Regions from separate parts of the Micromonospora sp. CPCC 205546 genome, predicted to be linked through region 2. Evidence: riboswitches for the same ligand, from Rfam matches in the RefSeq annotation. Region 2 holds a riboswitch; each other region holds the start of a gene.
What was found. Region 2 has a riboswitch for cyclic di-AMP ahead of V6U77_RS02585 (C40 family peptidase). Riboswitches for the same ligand answer to the same signal wherever they lie in the genome.

Region 1: linked by a shared signal. The riboswitch ahead of V6U77_RS11605 (coiled-coil domain-containing protein) and the one ahead of V6U77_RS02585 (C40 family peptidase) in region 2 are both predicted to bind cyclic di-AMP.
Region 3: linked by a shared signal. The riboswitch ahead of V6U77_RS04290 (coiled-coil domain-containing protein) and the one ahead of V6U77_RS02585 (C40 family peptidase) in region 2 are both predicted to bind cyclic di-AMP.
Region 4: linked by a shared signal. The riboswitch ahead of V6U77_RS21410 (C39 family peptidase) and the one ahead of V6U77_RS02585 (C40 family peptidase) in region 2 are both predicted to bind cyclic di-AMP.

Annotation. Positions count from the first base shown of each region.
Region 1 is NZ_JBAKHL010000017.1:66,482-69,663, reverse strand. It holds gene V6U77_RS11615 (HelD family protein) at 1-55, shown strand, start outside; gene V6U77_RS11610 (cation diffusion facilitator family transporter) at 132-1,049, shown strand; cyclic di-AMP (ydaO/yuaA leader) riboswitch at 1,203-1,334, shown strand; gene V6U77_RS11605 (coiled-coil domain-containing protein) at 1,348-2,424, shown strand; gene V6U77_RS11600 (SRPBCC family protein) at 2,512-2,979, opposite strand; gene V6U77_RS11595 (1-phosphofructokinase family hexose kinase) at 3,158-3,182, shown strand, end outside.
Region 2 is NZ_JBAKHL010000004.1:120,517-123,698, forward strand. It holds gene V6U77_RS02580 (N-acetylmuramoyl-L-alanine amidase) at 1-753, opposite strand, end outside; cyclic di-AMP (ydaO/yuaA leader) riboswitch at 992-1,126, shown strand; gene V6U77_RS02585 (C40 family peptidase) at 1,139-2,179, shown strand; gene dcd (dCTP deaminase) at 2,234-2,812, opposite strand; gene V6U77_RS02595 (pyridoxamine 5'-phosphate oxidase family protein) at 2,891-3,182, shown strand, end outside.
Region 3 is NZ_JBAKHL010000005.1:104,843-108,024, forward strand. It holds gene V6U77_RS04285 (YibE/F family protein) at 1-944, shown strand, start outside; cyclic di-AMP (ydaO/yuaA leader) riboswitch at 1,111-1,241, shown strand; gene V6U77_RS04290 (coiled-coil domain-containing protein) at 1,246-2,262, shown strand; gene V6U77_RS04295 (carbonic anhydrase) at 2,331-3,083, opposite strand.
Region 4 is NZ_JBAKHL010000049.1:2,556-5,737, forward strand. It holds gene V6U77_RS21400 (MFS transporter) at 1-146, shown strand, start outside; gene V6U77_RS21405 (alpha/beta fold hydrolase) at 193-936, opposite strand; gene V6U77_RS21410 (C39 family peptidase) at 1,041-1,904, opposite strand; cyclic di-AMP (ydaO/yuaA leader) riboswitch at 2,148-2,287, opposite strand; gene V6U77_RS21415 (acyltransferase family protein) at 2,613-3,182, opposite strand, start outside.

The DNA of each region.
Region 1 (3,182 bases), on a different contig from region 2:
CGTGGCGTTGTCCCGGGCCACCCAGCGGTTGACCACCGTCGACCCGATCGGCTGACGCCACATCACTTGCACACATTGCGATGTGAGCATAGATTCGACGCGGATCCGGACGCCTGACGGAGGGTGGGCGCGTGGGCGCAGGTCATGACCACCATCACGGATCGGTCGCGAACGCCGCGCACCGCCACCGGGGCCGACTCTGGGCGGCGTTCGGGCTGCTCGCCGGCCTGATGGTGGTGGAGGCGGTGGCGGCCTTCCGCACGGGCTCGCTGGCCCTGCTCAGCGACGCCGGGCACATGTTCACCGACGTGCTCGGCATCGGCATGGCCCTCGCGGCGATCGCCGCCACCCGGCGCGCGGGCACCGACCCGCAGCGCACCTTCGGCCTCTACCGGCTGGAGGTGCTGGCCGCGCTGGCCAACGCCGCGCTGCTCTCCGGCGTCGCGGTCTACGTCGTGATCGAGGCCGTACGCCGCTTCGGCGACCCGCCCGAGGTGCTGGCCGGCCCCATGCTGGTGGTCGCCGTGCTCGGCCTGCTCGCCAACGTCGGCGCGTTCGCCCTGCTGCGCTCGGGGGCGAAGGAGAGCATCAACGTCCACGGCGCCTACCTGGAGGTGCTCGGCGACCTGCTGGGCTCACTCGGCGTGATCGGGGCGGCGCTGCTGATCGTCACCACCGGCTGGTGGTGGGCGGACCCGCTGGTGGCGGTCGGGATCGGGGTGTTCATCCTGCCGCGCACCTGGCGACTCGGGCGGGCGGCGCTGCGCATCCTGGTGCAGGCCGCGCCGGAACACCTCCAGGTCACGGCCGTGCACGACCGGCTGGCCGCGGTGCCCGGCGTCGCCGAGGTGCACGACCTGCACGTCTGGACCCTCACCTCCGGGATGGAGGTCGCCTCGGCGCACCTGACCATGACGCCCGACGCGGAGGTCGGCGCGGTGCTGGGCGCCGCCCGGGCCGCGCTGCACGAGGACTTCCAGATCGAGCACGCCACGTTGCAGATCGAGCCCGGAGCGTCGCCCGGGGCCTGCGGGGCAGTCGAGTGGTAATGAGGACAACCTTAAATCTGGGAGAGTATTGTTACCTTATGCCGGATTTGACGGTTAATAGACATGCACCGTGCGTCACCTGCGGTGCAGCAGTCACACCGGCACCGGTAGGCTCAGCCTCGGCCTCCGCCAGGCGGCACCCACCGGTGCCGGCGGTGGCCGCCGCCTAATCGCCCGCCGGGGCGAACCGGGGAACCATGTTCGTGGGGTGCATCCGCGTCAGCGGTAGGGATCTTCCGTCCCGAACCCGTCAGCTAACCCGGTCGGCGGCTGACGGAAGGACGCGTGTATGCCAGTGATGGCACCTGTACGACGACGTGCCGCCCGAACGGCGGCCCTGATCGCCACGATGCTCGCCCTCGGCGCCGCCGTGGCTCCGGCCACCGCCGCCCCGGCGGCGGCCGCCACCCGCGCCGGCCTGCTCGCCGCGGCTCCCGGCCAGGACGAGGAGGGTGGCACCCCCGCGCTGCGGGCCCAACTCGAGGCCGCCAGCAAGGGCTACCTCGACGCCAAGCGGGCCCTCGACACGTCGGCCAAGCGGCAGCGGCAGCTCACCGCGCAGCTCAAGACGACCGAGGTGGAGCTGGACGCGCGCACCGCCAAGGTCGGCGAGATCGCGGGAGCCGCCTACCGCACCGGGCGGCTCAGCGTGGCGTCCGCCCTGCTCAACAGCAACTCGCCGGACGGCTTCATGGACCGCGCCGCCGCCCTCGACGCGGTGGCCGCCAACGAGGACCGGGCCCTGCGGGAACTCCAGCAGACCCGGGACGAGGCCGTCCGCACCAAGCTCGCCCTGGACGGCGAGATCCGGGAGCAGCGTAAGCAGGTCACCGTGATGGCCAAGCGCAAGGAGCAGGCCGAACGGGCGCTGACGGTCGCCAACCAGAAGCAGCGGCAGCAGTCCTCGGGCGGGGGTGGCTCGCCGGGTGGCACCTCGAACAAGACGGCGAAGGCGGCGCCGCGCAACTCCGACGGCTCCTGGCCGCGCGAGTCGTGCAGCGTCAACGACCCCACCCCCGCCAACGGCTGCATCACGCCGCGCACCCTGCACGCGCTCAACCAGGCCAAGGCGGCGGGCTTCACCCGCTACGTCTCCTGCTACCGCCCCGGCGGCTCCGGCGAGCACCCGAAGGGCCGCGCCTGCGACTTCGCGGCCCAGAAGGGCGGCTTCGGCGGCGACGCCACCGGCGGCGACCGGACGTACGGCAACAACCTGGCGGCGTACTACGTGCGCAACGCCGACCGGCTCGCGGTGCTCTACGTGATCTGGTACCGGCAGATCTGGCTGCCGAGCAGCGGGTGGAAGTCGTACAGCGGCGCCAACGGCGACCCGTCCAGCGACCACACCAACCACGTGCACCTGTCGGTCTACTGACGCCCGCGCCCCGGTGCCCCGCAGCTCGCGGGTCACCGGGGCGTGGCTACGCTCGCCCGGCCGGGACGCCGCGCCCGTCCCGGGCGGTCAGCCCGCCGGCGGCTCGGGCGCAGGCGTGTCGAGGGCCTCGGCGAGGCGCGCGGCCAGCCCGAGGTGGGCGGCGCGGGCCTGGCGGAACGCGTAGCCGAAGAGCGGCGCGGGCGCGGCGAGGGTGATCTCCACGTCGATGTGGACCACGCCGTCGGGCTCCGCCCGCAGCCGGGTGCGGTTGCGCACCGTCGTGGCGGGCCGCTGCCGGGCCACGGTGACGATCTCGTCGGGCTCGTCGACGAGGACGTCGGCCCGGTAGGTGAGCGGCAGGCGTAACGGCCCGGCGGCCAGTCGATCGGTGATGTCGTAGCTGGCCCGCGCGCCGGGGCGGGGCCGCACCCGACGGACCCGGACGATCAGCGGATGCAGGCCCACCTGGCGGGCGGGGTCGGCGAGCAGTGCCGCCGCCTCCGCCACGGAGCAGCGCGCCTGCACGGTGTAGCTGAAGGAACTCCGCCTGAGCACGCGTCTCCCCACCGCCGATGGTCGCCCGATCGTCGCGCATGCGGGGGCGCCCTGGCAACGCCGCGCCGATCCCGCCCGGAGTCCGGACGTCCGGGCCACGCCCCCACTACGGTCAGCTCATGAACGACCACGTGACGTGTACACCGGTGGAGGGCGGTCGCATGGACGGGTGCGACGGATGAGCGGGCACGTGATGGTCTTCG
Region 2 (3,182 bases):
GAGCTTGCGCAGGCGCAGCCGGTCGAGCCAGGAGCGTTGCGGCTGGACCGCGCTGCCGGCCAGCGTGACCCGCTGCCCGTCGTCGGTCAGCCGGCTGTCGCCGGTGGCGATGGTGGCGTACACCTCGTTGGCGAAGGCCGCCGCGGCGTCGGCGCTGTCCGCGCCGGAGTACCGGGCCACCGCGCCGTACCAGGCCGCCGGGTCGGTGCCGGCGCCGACGGGGGCGCCGATCTCCTTCTGGTACGCGGCCAGCAGCGCCGCGCCGCCCCGGATGTTCGCCGCGACGTCCGTCCGCAGCGACTCCTCGCTGGCACCCGTCAGTTCGGCGGCGGCGTCGACGGTCCGCAGCGCGGCCTCGGCCGGCGGCGCGGTGGCCGGCGGCTCGTGGGCCTCGGCCAGGGACGGGCGGGAGTCGTCGCCGCGCGGGTCCTCGGTGCCCTCGTCGTGGTGGGTGCCGCCGGAGAGGGCGGCGACGTGCTCGGCGTCGGTGAGGTGCATCGGTCCGTAGCCGCCGCTGGTGCTCGGCGTGCCGGCGTTGGTGTCCCAGCGGGACTGCAGGTAGGAGACCCCGAGCAGGACGCTCTCCGGCACGCCGTACTCGGCCGCGGCGGCGGCGTACTGCTGCTGCCGGTCGGTCGCCGACGCTGCTGCGGCGGCGGGTCCTGCGGCGGTGAGCGGCGTCGCCGCCAGGGCGGCGGCCACGGCGGCGGCCAGCAGGACGCGTCTGCTCCTCGATGTCGCTGACAGGTGCATCAGACCCCCAGTTCGGGCGGGCAAAGGTGGGGTCACCTTCGCCCCGTTCGCCGCCTCTGGTCAATACCTTTCCGTCAGACACTTCACGAGGAAGGAAATCTTCGTTGCCCGGGTTGCGGATCCGCCCGACGTGGATGAGTACGGAGTGTCACCGCGCCCAGGGTTGCGGATAGATAACGGTCGTCTCTACTCTGGTCATTCGTCGGCCGGTGACAATCCGTCCAACCAGGGCGGTGACGGTCCGACACCGCCGAGTCGCTCGCGAGCGAGCCGGGGACCCAGGTACCCCGGGGTGAATCCGCAGTCCCTGCGGTAGGGCGTCCCTTCCCGCCCGAACCCGTCAGCTAACCCGGTAGGCGGTACGGAAGAAGGAGTACTGAGCCCGGTGGCACACCATGCCCCGCGGCCACCGTCGGACCGGTCGGCCCTCGCCGACCCGACGACGGCTGCGCCGCGCCCACGCTGGAACCGCTGCACCACCGCCCTCGCCGCCCTCGCCGCGTTCGCCGTCGTCCTGACCGGCGGAGCCACGGCGGTCCACGCCGAACCGACGGTCGCCGAGATCGAGCGGCAGATCGACGAGGACTGGAACAAGCTCGAGCCGATCATCGAACGGCACAACGCCACCCGGCAGGACCTGGCCGCCAGGCGGAAGCAGGCCGACGCGCTCGCCGCGCAGATCGGGCCGCTGGAGAAGCAGGTCGACCAGGCGATGGAGAAGGTGGGCGCGCTGGCCGCCCGCGCCTACAAGGGCGAGAACGTCTCCGCCGTCAACGCCCTGCTGGGCAGCCGCTCGCCGAGCGAGATGCTCGGGCAGCTCGAACTGCTCGACCGGTTCGCCCAGCACCAGCAGCAGGACGTGCGGCAGGTCGCCGAGCTGCGCGACCGGCTGGCCGCGAAGAAGGCGCCGCTGGACGAGATGGTCGTCCAGCTCAGCCGCACCGAGGCCCAGCTCGCGGCGAAGAAGAAGCAGATCAACGCCGAGATCGACCGGTTGCAGAAGCTGCGGCTGCGGGTCTACGGCAACGGCGGTGGCGGGCCGCTGCGCCCCGCGCCCTGCCCGGCCAGCTACCCCGGCGGCGGGGCCGGCACCGCCGTGAAGTTCGCCTGCGCCCAGATCGGCAAGCCCTACGTCTGGGGCGCCGAGGGGCCGAACTCGTACGACTGCTCCGGCCTGATGCTCGCCGCCTGGGCGAAGGCCGGGGTCTCGCTGCCGCACAACGCCGCGCAGCAGCGGCGGGCGACCGCGTCCGTCAGCCGGGGCGAGCTGCGCCCGGGCGACCTCGTCTTCTACTACAGCGACCTGCACCACGTCGGCATGTACGTCGGCGGGGGGTGGGTGGTGCACGCCTCCCGCGCCGGGGTGCCGATCAGGATGAAGAAGGTCGACGACGGCCCGATCCACAGCTACGGCCGGCCCGGCTGAGGTGCCGAGGAGGGCCCTTCGACGGCGGGGCCCTCCTTCACGCCCGGGAGCGGGTCAGCGCGTCGGCCAGGTGCGCCAGTGCTGCCAGGAGCGGCTCGGGGTCGGCCCGCGCTGCCCCTGGTAACGGGAGCCGTAGACGGCCGAGCCGTACGGGTGCTGCGCCGGCGACGAGAGCCGGAAGATGCAGAGCTGACCGATCTTCATGCCCGGCCAGAGGGTGATCGGCAGGTTGGCCACGTTGGAGAGTTCGAGGGTGACGTGACCGGAGAAGCCCGGGTCGATGAACCCCGCAGTGGAGTGGGTGAGCAGGCCGAGGCGGCCCAGTGAGCTCTTCCCCTCCAGCCGCCCGGCGAGCTGGTCGCCGAGCGAGATGACCTCCAGCGTCGAGGCGAGCACGAACTCGCCGGGGTGCAGCACGTAGGGCTCACCCGCCGGCACCTCGACCATCGACGTCAGGTCGTCCTGCTGCTGGGCGGGGTCGATGTGGGTGTAGAGGTGGTTGTTGAAGACCCGGAAGAGCTTGTCCAGGCGTACGTCGATGCTGGAGGGCTGCACCAGCGCCGGCTCGAACGGCTCCAGCGCGAGCGTTCCCGCCTCGATCTCGCGGGCCAGGTCGCGGTCGGAGAGCAGCATCCGCACACCTTAGCGAGCCACGCGCGTGACCTGCGTGTCGGAGTGCGTGTTCGTACAATTGTTCGATAGAATGCCCGCATGGCTTCCTGGTCCGAATTCGCCGCCGACGAGCCCCGCCTCGCCGATGGGATCCGCCTTCTCATGCAGCAGTACGGGCCGGGCTTCGGCTACCTGGCCACCGTCCGCGCCGACGGTGGGCCCCGGGTGCACCCGGTCTCCCCGGTGATCACCGACGAGGGGCTCTTCTGCTTCGTCGTCGACTCGCCCAAGCGGCGCGACCTGGAGCGCGACGGCCGCTACGCGCTGCACTCCTTCCCGCCGGAGGAGAGCGACGACGAGGCCTACGTCGCCGGTCACGCCCGGCCGGTGA
Region 3 (3,182 bases), on a different contig from region 2:
GCTACAACATCTCGGAGCACCAGCGCGGCAAGCCGCTGATCTGGCTGGTCGCGCTCTTCGCGGCCGCCATCGTCGCCTTCGGACGGTGGCGCGGGCTGGCCGCGCTGGCCGGCCTGGCGGCGAGCTTCGCCATCCTGCTGACCTTCGTGCTGCCCGGCATCAGCGCCGGGAGCCCGCCGCTGCTGGTCGCGGTCGTCGGCGCCGCCCTGATCATGTTCGTGGTGCTCTACCTGACCCACGGCGTGACCGCGCAGACCTCGGTCGCCGTGCTCGGCACGCTGGGCAGCCTGGTGCTGACCGGCGTCCTCGGCACGATCGCCACCGCCGCGACCCACCTGACCGGGTTCGGCAGCGAGGACGCCACCACGCTGTCGATGTACCAGGCCGACGTCGACCTGCACGGGCTGCTGCTGGCCGGGATCATCATCGGCTCCCTCGGCGTGCTCGACGACGTCACGGTGACCCAGGCGGCCACCGTCACCGAGCTGGCGCACGCCAACCCGGGGCTGTCCCGCGTCCAGCTCTACCGGGCGGCGACCCGGGTCGGTCGGGCCCACATCGCCTCGACGGTGAACACCATCGTGCTGGCGTACGCCGGCGCCTCACTGCCGGTGCTGCTCCTGCTGACCGCCGACTCGCGGGCGGTGACCCAACTGCTCACCACCGAGTTCCTGGCCCAGGAGATCGTCCGCAGCGCGGTCGCCACCCTGGGCCTGATCGCCGCCGTGCCGCTGACCACCGGGCTGGCGGCCCTCGTGACCACGGCCGGCCGACGCGGCGGGGACGCCACCGACCGCGGGGCGCCACCGACCGCGCCGGCGCCCCGACCCGCGGCCGACCGCACCGAGGCGCTGGAGGCGCTCAGCGGGCCCCGCGCCGCCGACACGCCGTCCGCCGCTCCCGGGTGGTCCGGCCGGAACGGAGACACGGACACCGCATGGTGACACTCCTCAACGTGACCGGACAGGACGTCCGGCCTGATAAACGCGTCACTGATCACCGTCCGCCATTACGAAATAACGCATTTAGTCGGCTTAGGGACGTAGATCCCCGGGAGTGCTCTCGGGTAACCTCGCTGCCGGTCACCGCCGAAGGCGCGCAGCGGCGCCTGCGGTGCCGCCGCCCAATCGCCACCAGGCGAGCCGGGAACCCAGGTACGTGGGGTGAATCCGCGACAGCGGTAGGGGCCACTTCCGCCCCGAACCCGTCAGCTAACCCGGTCGGCGGTCGACGGAAGGGAAAACTGTGACGGCACCCCTACGCCGCTGGTTGACGCCCGTGGTGGCCGTGTTCGCCGCCCTGGCGGTCTTCGCCGGGCCCCTCCCGGCGGCGGCCGCGCCCACCCCACCCCAGCCCTCCGGGCACGGTGACGACGAGCCCAAGCTGCTCGACGACCTGATCGAGGCCCGGAACCGCTCCTACGTGCAGGCCAAGGCGAAGCTGGCGAAGTCCAAGAAGCGCCAGCTCGAACTGGCCCTGGAGGTCGACCGGGCGCAGGCCGAGCTGAACGCCCTGGCCCCGCAGGTCAGCCAGATCGCCGCCCAGTCCTACCGGACCGGGCGGATCGGCGCGGTGTCGATGCTGCTGGACACCGCCAGCCCCGACTCGTTCGTCCGCCGCGCCGCCGCCCTCGACGAGCTCAACCTGGTCAACTCCAAGAAGCTCGCCGAGGTGAACGCGGTCAAGGACCGCGCCGAGCAGGCCAAGCTGGCGCTCGACGCCGAGGTCCGCGAGCAGCAGAAGCTGACGAACGAGATGGCCCGCGGCAAGCGCGAGGCGGAGAAGGCGCTCGCGCTGGTGGGCGGCAGGGGGCTGACCAGCGGCAAGGTGGTCGCCACCTCGCCGGTGGCCCGGATGGCACCGGGTCGCACGGCTGACGGCGACTGGAAGCCGCTGTCGGCCACGGAGGCCGATCCCACCACCTCCGGCCGGATCACCGCGCGCACCCTGCACATGTACAAGGAGGTCAAGCGGGCCGGGTTCAACCGGTTCGTCGGCTGCTACCGCCCCGGCGGGCCGTACGAGCACCCGAAGGGCCGGGCCTGCGACTGGTCGCTGCAACGCAGCGGCTTCTCCCCCTGGCACAACGACGACACCTACATGTACGGCAACAACCTGACCGCCTTCCTGGTCCGCAACGCCGACCGGCTCGGCATCTACTACGTCATCTGGAACCGGCAGATCTGGTTCCCGGCGACCGGCTGGAGTTCCTACAGCGGCCCGTCGAACCACACCGACCACGTCCACGTGTCACTGCTCTAGCCGGGACCACACGCACACAGAGGGCCGCCCCGCCGAACGCGGGAGCGGCCCTCTGTCGTCGTACGGGATCAGGCGAGCGCGGCGCTGGCCGCCGGCTCCGGCTCGTCGACCGCACGGGCGGGCTCCGCGGCCACCGTCCGCACCTCGCCGGCGGTCAGCCGGTACGACATGCCGACCACCCCGCACCGACCGGCCGCCACCGCCGCGGCGAGCACGGCGGAGCGGTCCAGCATCGCCTCGACGGTGTACGCGATGTGGATGTCGACGATCCCGTCGATGTCCTCGACGCCCTCGGCGGAGGCCCGGCGCAGGCTGGGCACCACGGCGTCCACCACGGCGCACAGGTGCCCGACCGGCGCGGTGCCGGTGGCGTCCGCCGCGCGTGCGGCCTGCACGGCCCCGCAGGAGTCGTGCCCGAGCACCACCACCAGCGGCGTGCCCAGGACCGTGACGGCGTACTCGACGCTGCCCAGCACCTCGGGGCCGATGGTGTGCCCGGCGGTGCGGACGACGAAGAGGTCACCGAGGCCCCGGTCGAAGATGATCTCGGCGGCGAGCCGGGAGTCGGAGCAGCCGACGATGACCGCGAAGGGGTGCTGCCCGTCGGCGACCGCGGCGCGGTGCCCGGCGTCCTGGTTGGGGTGGCGCGGGGCGCCGGTCACGAACCGCCGGTTGCCGGCTTGCAGCTCGGCGAGCGCCTGCCCGGGACTCGCGGGAACGACGGACACGGCCCCGACGTCGGCCGGGGCGACGCCCGTGATCGACGCCCGAAGCGCCCGCTCCGGGCCCGGTTGAGTGCCTGGCGATCCGGGACGACTCATCTGACACCACGCTCCCGCACATGAACGGCCTGGTCACCCGGGCCGACGCTGGACGCGGGCTGCCACCACCGTCACACGCACCGCAAGGTACGTCAAGAT
Region 4 (3,182 bases), on a different contig from region 2:
CCTGGCTGGCACTCGCCCTCCTCGCTGCGGGGTCCGCCGTCGCGATCACGGCGATCCGGCCACCACGCGTCCGGGACCAGGGCGGGACCGGGCACGGGGAGGTGCCCGCCGCGCGCCCCGAGGCACCGGCGACTGCCGGCTCTTGATCGTCGGCCACGTCCCCCGCGGCGCGGCCCCGGGATGGCAGACGGATCAGCGGTAGGGGTCGACGAGGTCCAGGACCGCCTCGGGGGCCTCGACGTGGGCGTTGTGCCCGAGGCCGGGCAGGGTGGCGACCGGCACGCCCAGCTCCTTGAGCTGCGCGTCGGTGACCATGGGATCGCGCTCGCCGCGGGCCAGCAGCACGGGCACGTCGGTCGCCGCCAGCAGGGCGGGCAGGTCCGGCGCCCCCACGCCGAACGCGGCCGGGTCCATCGCCAGCCGCCAGCGCCCGTCGGCCTGCCGCAGCCCGGCCTGCACGACGGGATGGTCCGGGGCGAGGAGGCCGGTCAGGCCGGCCACCCGCAGGTAGCGGCGGGCCGCCTCGTCGCGGCTGGCGAACCAGGTCACCGGCCGGGCCGCCAGCTCCCCCGCCTTCGCCAGCTCCGCCGGCGACCAGACGGCCTTGATGCCGATGCCGACCACGGCGTCGACGAGCAGTCCGGCGTCGCGGGCGGCCAGCGCCAGCCCGACCACCCCGCCGAGAGAGTGTCCCAGCACGACGAGCCGATCCTCCGCCGCCAGCCCGGCGGCGATCCGCGCGGCCAGCCCCGGGAACGAGTATTCCGGCAGCGGCGGCGACCAGCCGTGGCCGGCGAGGTCCGGCGCCAGCCACCGCCCCGCCCATCGACGCTCCAGCAGCGGCGCCCAGGGCAGCCACACGTCGCCGGTCGTGCCCATGCCGTGCAGCAGCAGGAGCACCCGCCGGCCGTCCCGGTCACCCGATCCATCGACCATGAGGCGCAGTGTGCCACCCGGTTGCCGCCCGAGCGAGGGACGTGACCCGGACACGACATCGGGCGCCGGCCCCCCGGTGGGGGAGCCGGCGCCCGACGCGTCGCTCAGGCGGAGTAGCCGCGGGTCGCGGCCCAGTTCGCCAGGGCGATGGTGCTGATCCAGTACGACGCGCTCGCCGGGTTCGCCGAGTCGGCGATCTTCACCAGCCGGCCCTCGTCCTTGTAGCCGACCACGGCGATGTAGTGGCCGCCGGGGAACGAGTGCCAGCCGCCGGCGGTGTCCGTCGCGCTGCCGGCGACGTTCACCACGACGCCCCGCCCGTCGCCGATGGCCGCGACGACGTCGGCCTGCAGCCGGTCCATCTGGGCCGGGGTCGCGGCGCCGCCGGGGATCGTCCGGGTCCGGTACGGGTCGCCCGGCACCGCCGCGTTCAACACGCGGGTGGTGTCCTGGGCCGAGTCGGTGCCCAGCTGGTCGGTGCCCAGCTGGGCGCCGAGGGCGTCCTGGCTGCGCGCGATGCCGGCCGCGCTGAGGGCGTGCCGGACGGCCGCCGGACCGCAGTTGTAGAAGGTGGTCTGGGCCTGGTAGTCGTAGTCCAGGGTCTTGGCGGCCGGAGGCTTCGGCCGCTCCGGCTTGCGGGTCAGGTCCGGGTCGGGGGCGGCGCTGGACGCCCTGGCCGAGGGGGCGGCGCTGGAGGCCGCCGGAGCGGCGGTGGACGGGACGGCGGCGGATGGGACGGCAGCGGACGGGGCCGTCGCGATCCGGGCCTGACCGCGCGAGGCGGCGGTGTCGTCGCGCGGTTCGGACGCGGCGACCGGGGCCTGCGCGGCGGCGGGGGCCTCGTCGGCCCCGGCCAGCAGCGCGCCCGTGCCCGACGCCAGCACGAGCGCCGCGGCGGACGCCACCGCCAGCTGGTACGGGCGCTCGGACGTGAGGCGGCGCAGGTGCCGCTTGAGGTGGTGCTTCACGGTTCTTCCTCCACGGGCTCGGGGGTGAGCGGCCGTCGATCCGCGCCGAGGGCAGGGCGGACCGGCCCCGCGGACGGGTGTCCGGGCGGGCGGTGGGCCACTCAGGGGATGCGCCCGGCAGGCCGGGCGACGGACGGTGACCGGTGGGTCAGCTCGTGGCCGGAGGGCGGACGAGCACGGGCACCGCGGCGCCGTGGAGACGGCGGGACAGCGGGGGGACGGGTGGGTGCTGCACGAGGATGGAGCTCCTTCCGACGCCGCCGACCGGGTTAGCTGACGGATTCGGGCGGGAAGAACGCCCTACCACGGGCCGCGGGCCCACGGATTCACCCCATGAAGCACTGGGTCCCCGGTTCGTATTCACGATTAGGCGGGTCGGCGCGGCGTCGCCTCTTGCGATCGGTTACCGCACCGGACGCGCCGACATTACTGGCCGGTCCACGGCCTGCCAAACCACTCCCACCTGCTTAAACATCGATCTGCGGCCCAGTTTTGCGGCACCCTGGCACTGACGCGACTCAATGGGACGACGGTATCCAGCGGAGCTTCGAGGCGGCAACGGGACGACCCGGCGCAGACGCCCACGCGACACCGGGCGGAAATGGGCCCCGCCGCGCCGAATGACGCTTTCCCCGCAGCGTGACCGGCGTCACCATGTCCGTTCGGCCGACCCGCCCTCGCCGACGCGGACGTTTTCGTACGGGGGCGTCAACGCGAGTCGACGTACTCGGTCCGATGCTCGGCCCGGTCGTCGCCCGTCCGGGGCCGCGGCACCGCGTCGCGACGCTGCCCCGGGGCCACGGTGGCGTCCATCGCGCGGGGCGCGGCCGTCCGGCGCGGGGTGAGCAGCCGCATCAGCGGAGTCTCGACGAACCGGTGCACCAGCCCGGCGAGGGCCAGGTTGACCAGCAGGAACCCGAGCACCACCGTCAGCCCCCACCAGCCGCTGAACCCGACTCCCCAGTCCCCGGTGAAGCGCAGCACGCTGATCATCACGAGCACGTGCACCAGATAGAAGGCGAAGGAGACCTCACCGAGCCAGACCATCGGCCGGGAACGCCACGGCGAGCGTCGCCCGCGCACGTCCGCGTCCGCGGCGGCGGTGATGACCAGGATGTACGCCACCGAGAGCAGCGCCGCCCACAACTCGGCGCGCACCCACTGCGCCGCGACGACCCAGGTGGCCACGAAGACCAGGCTGGCCACCGGCAGACCCGGCCCCCGCCACCGGCCGCGCCGCATCAGCTCGGCGGCGGCCACGCCCATCCAGAACTCCAG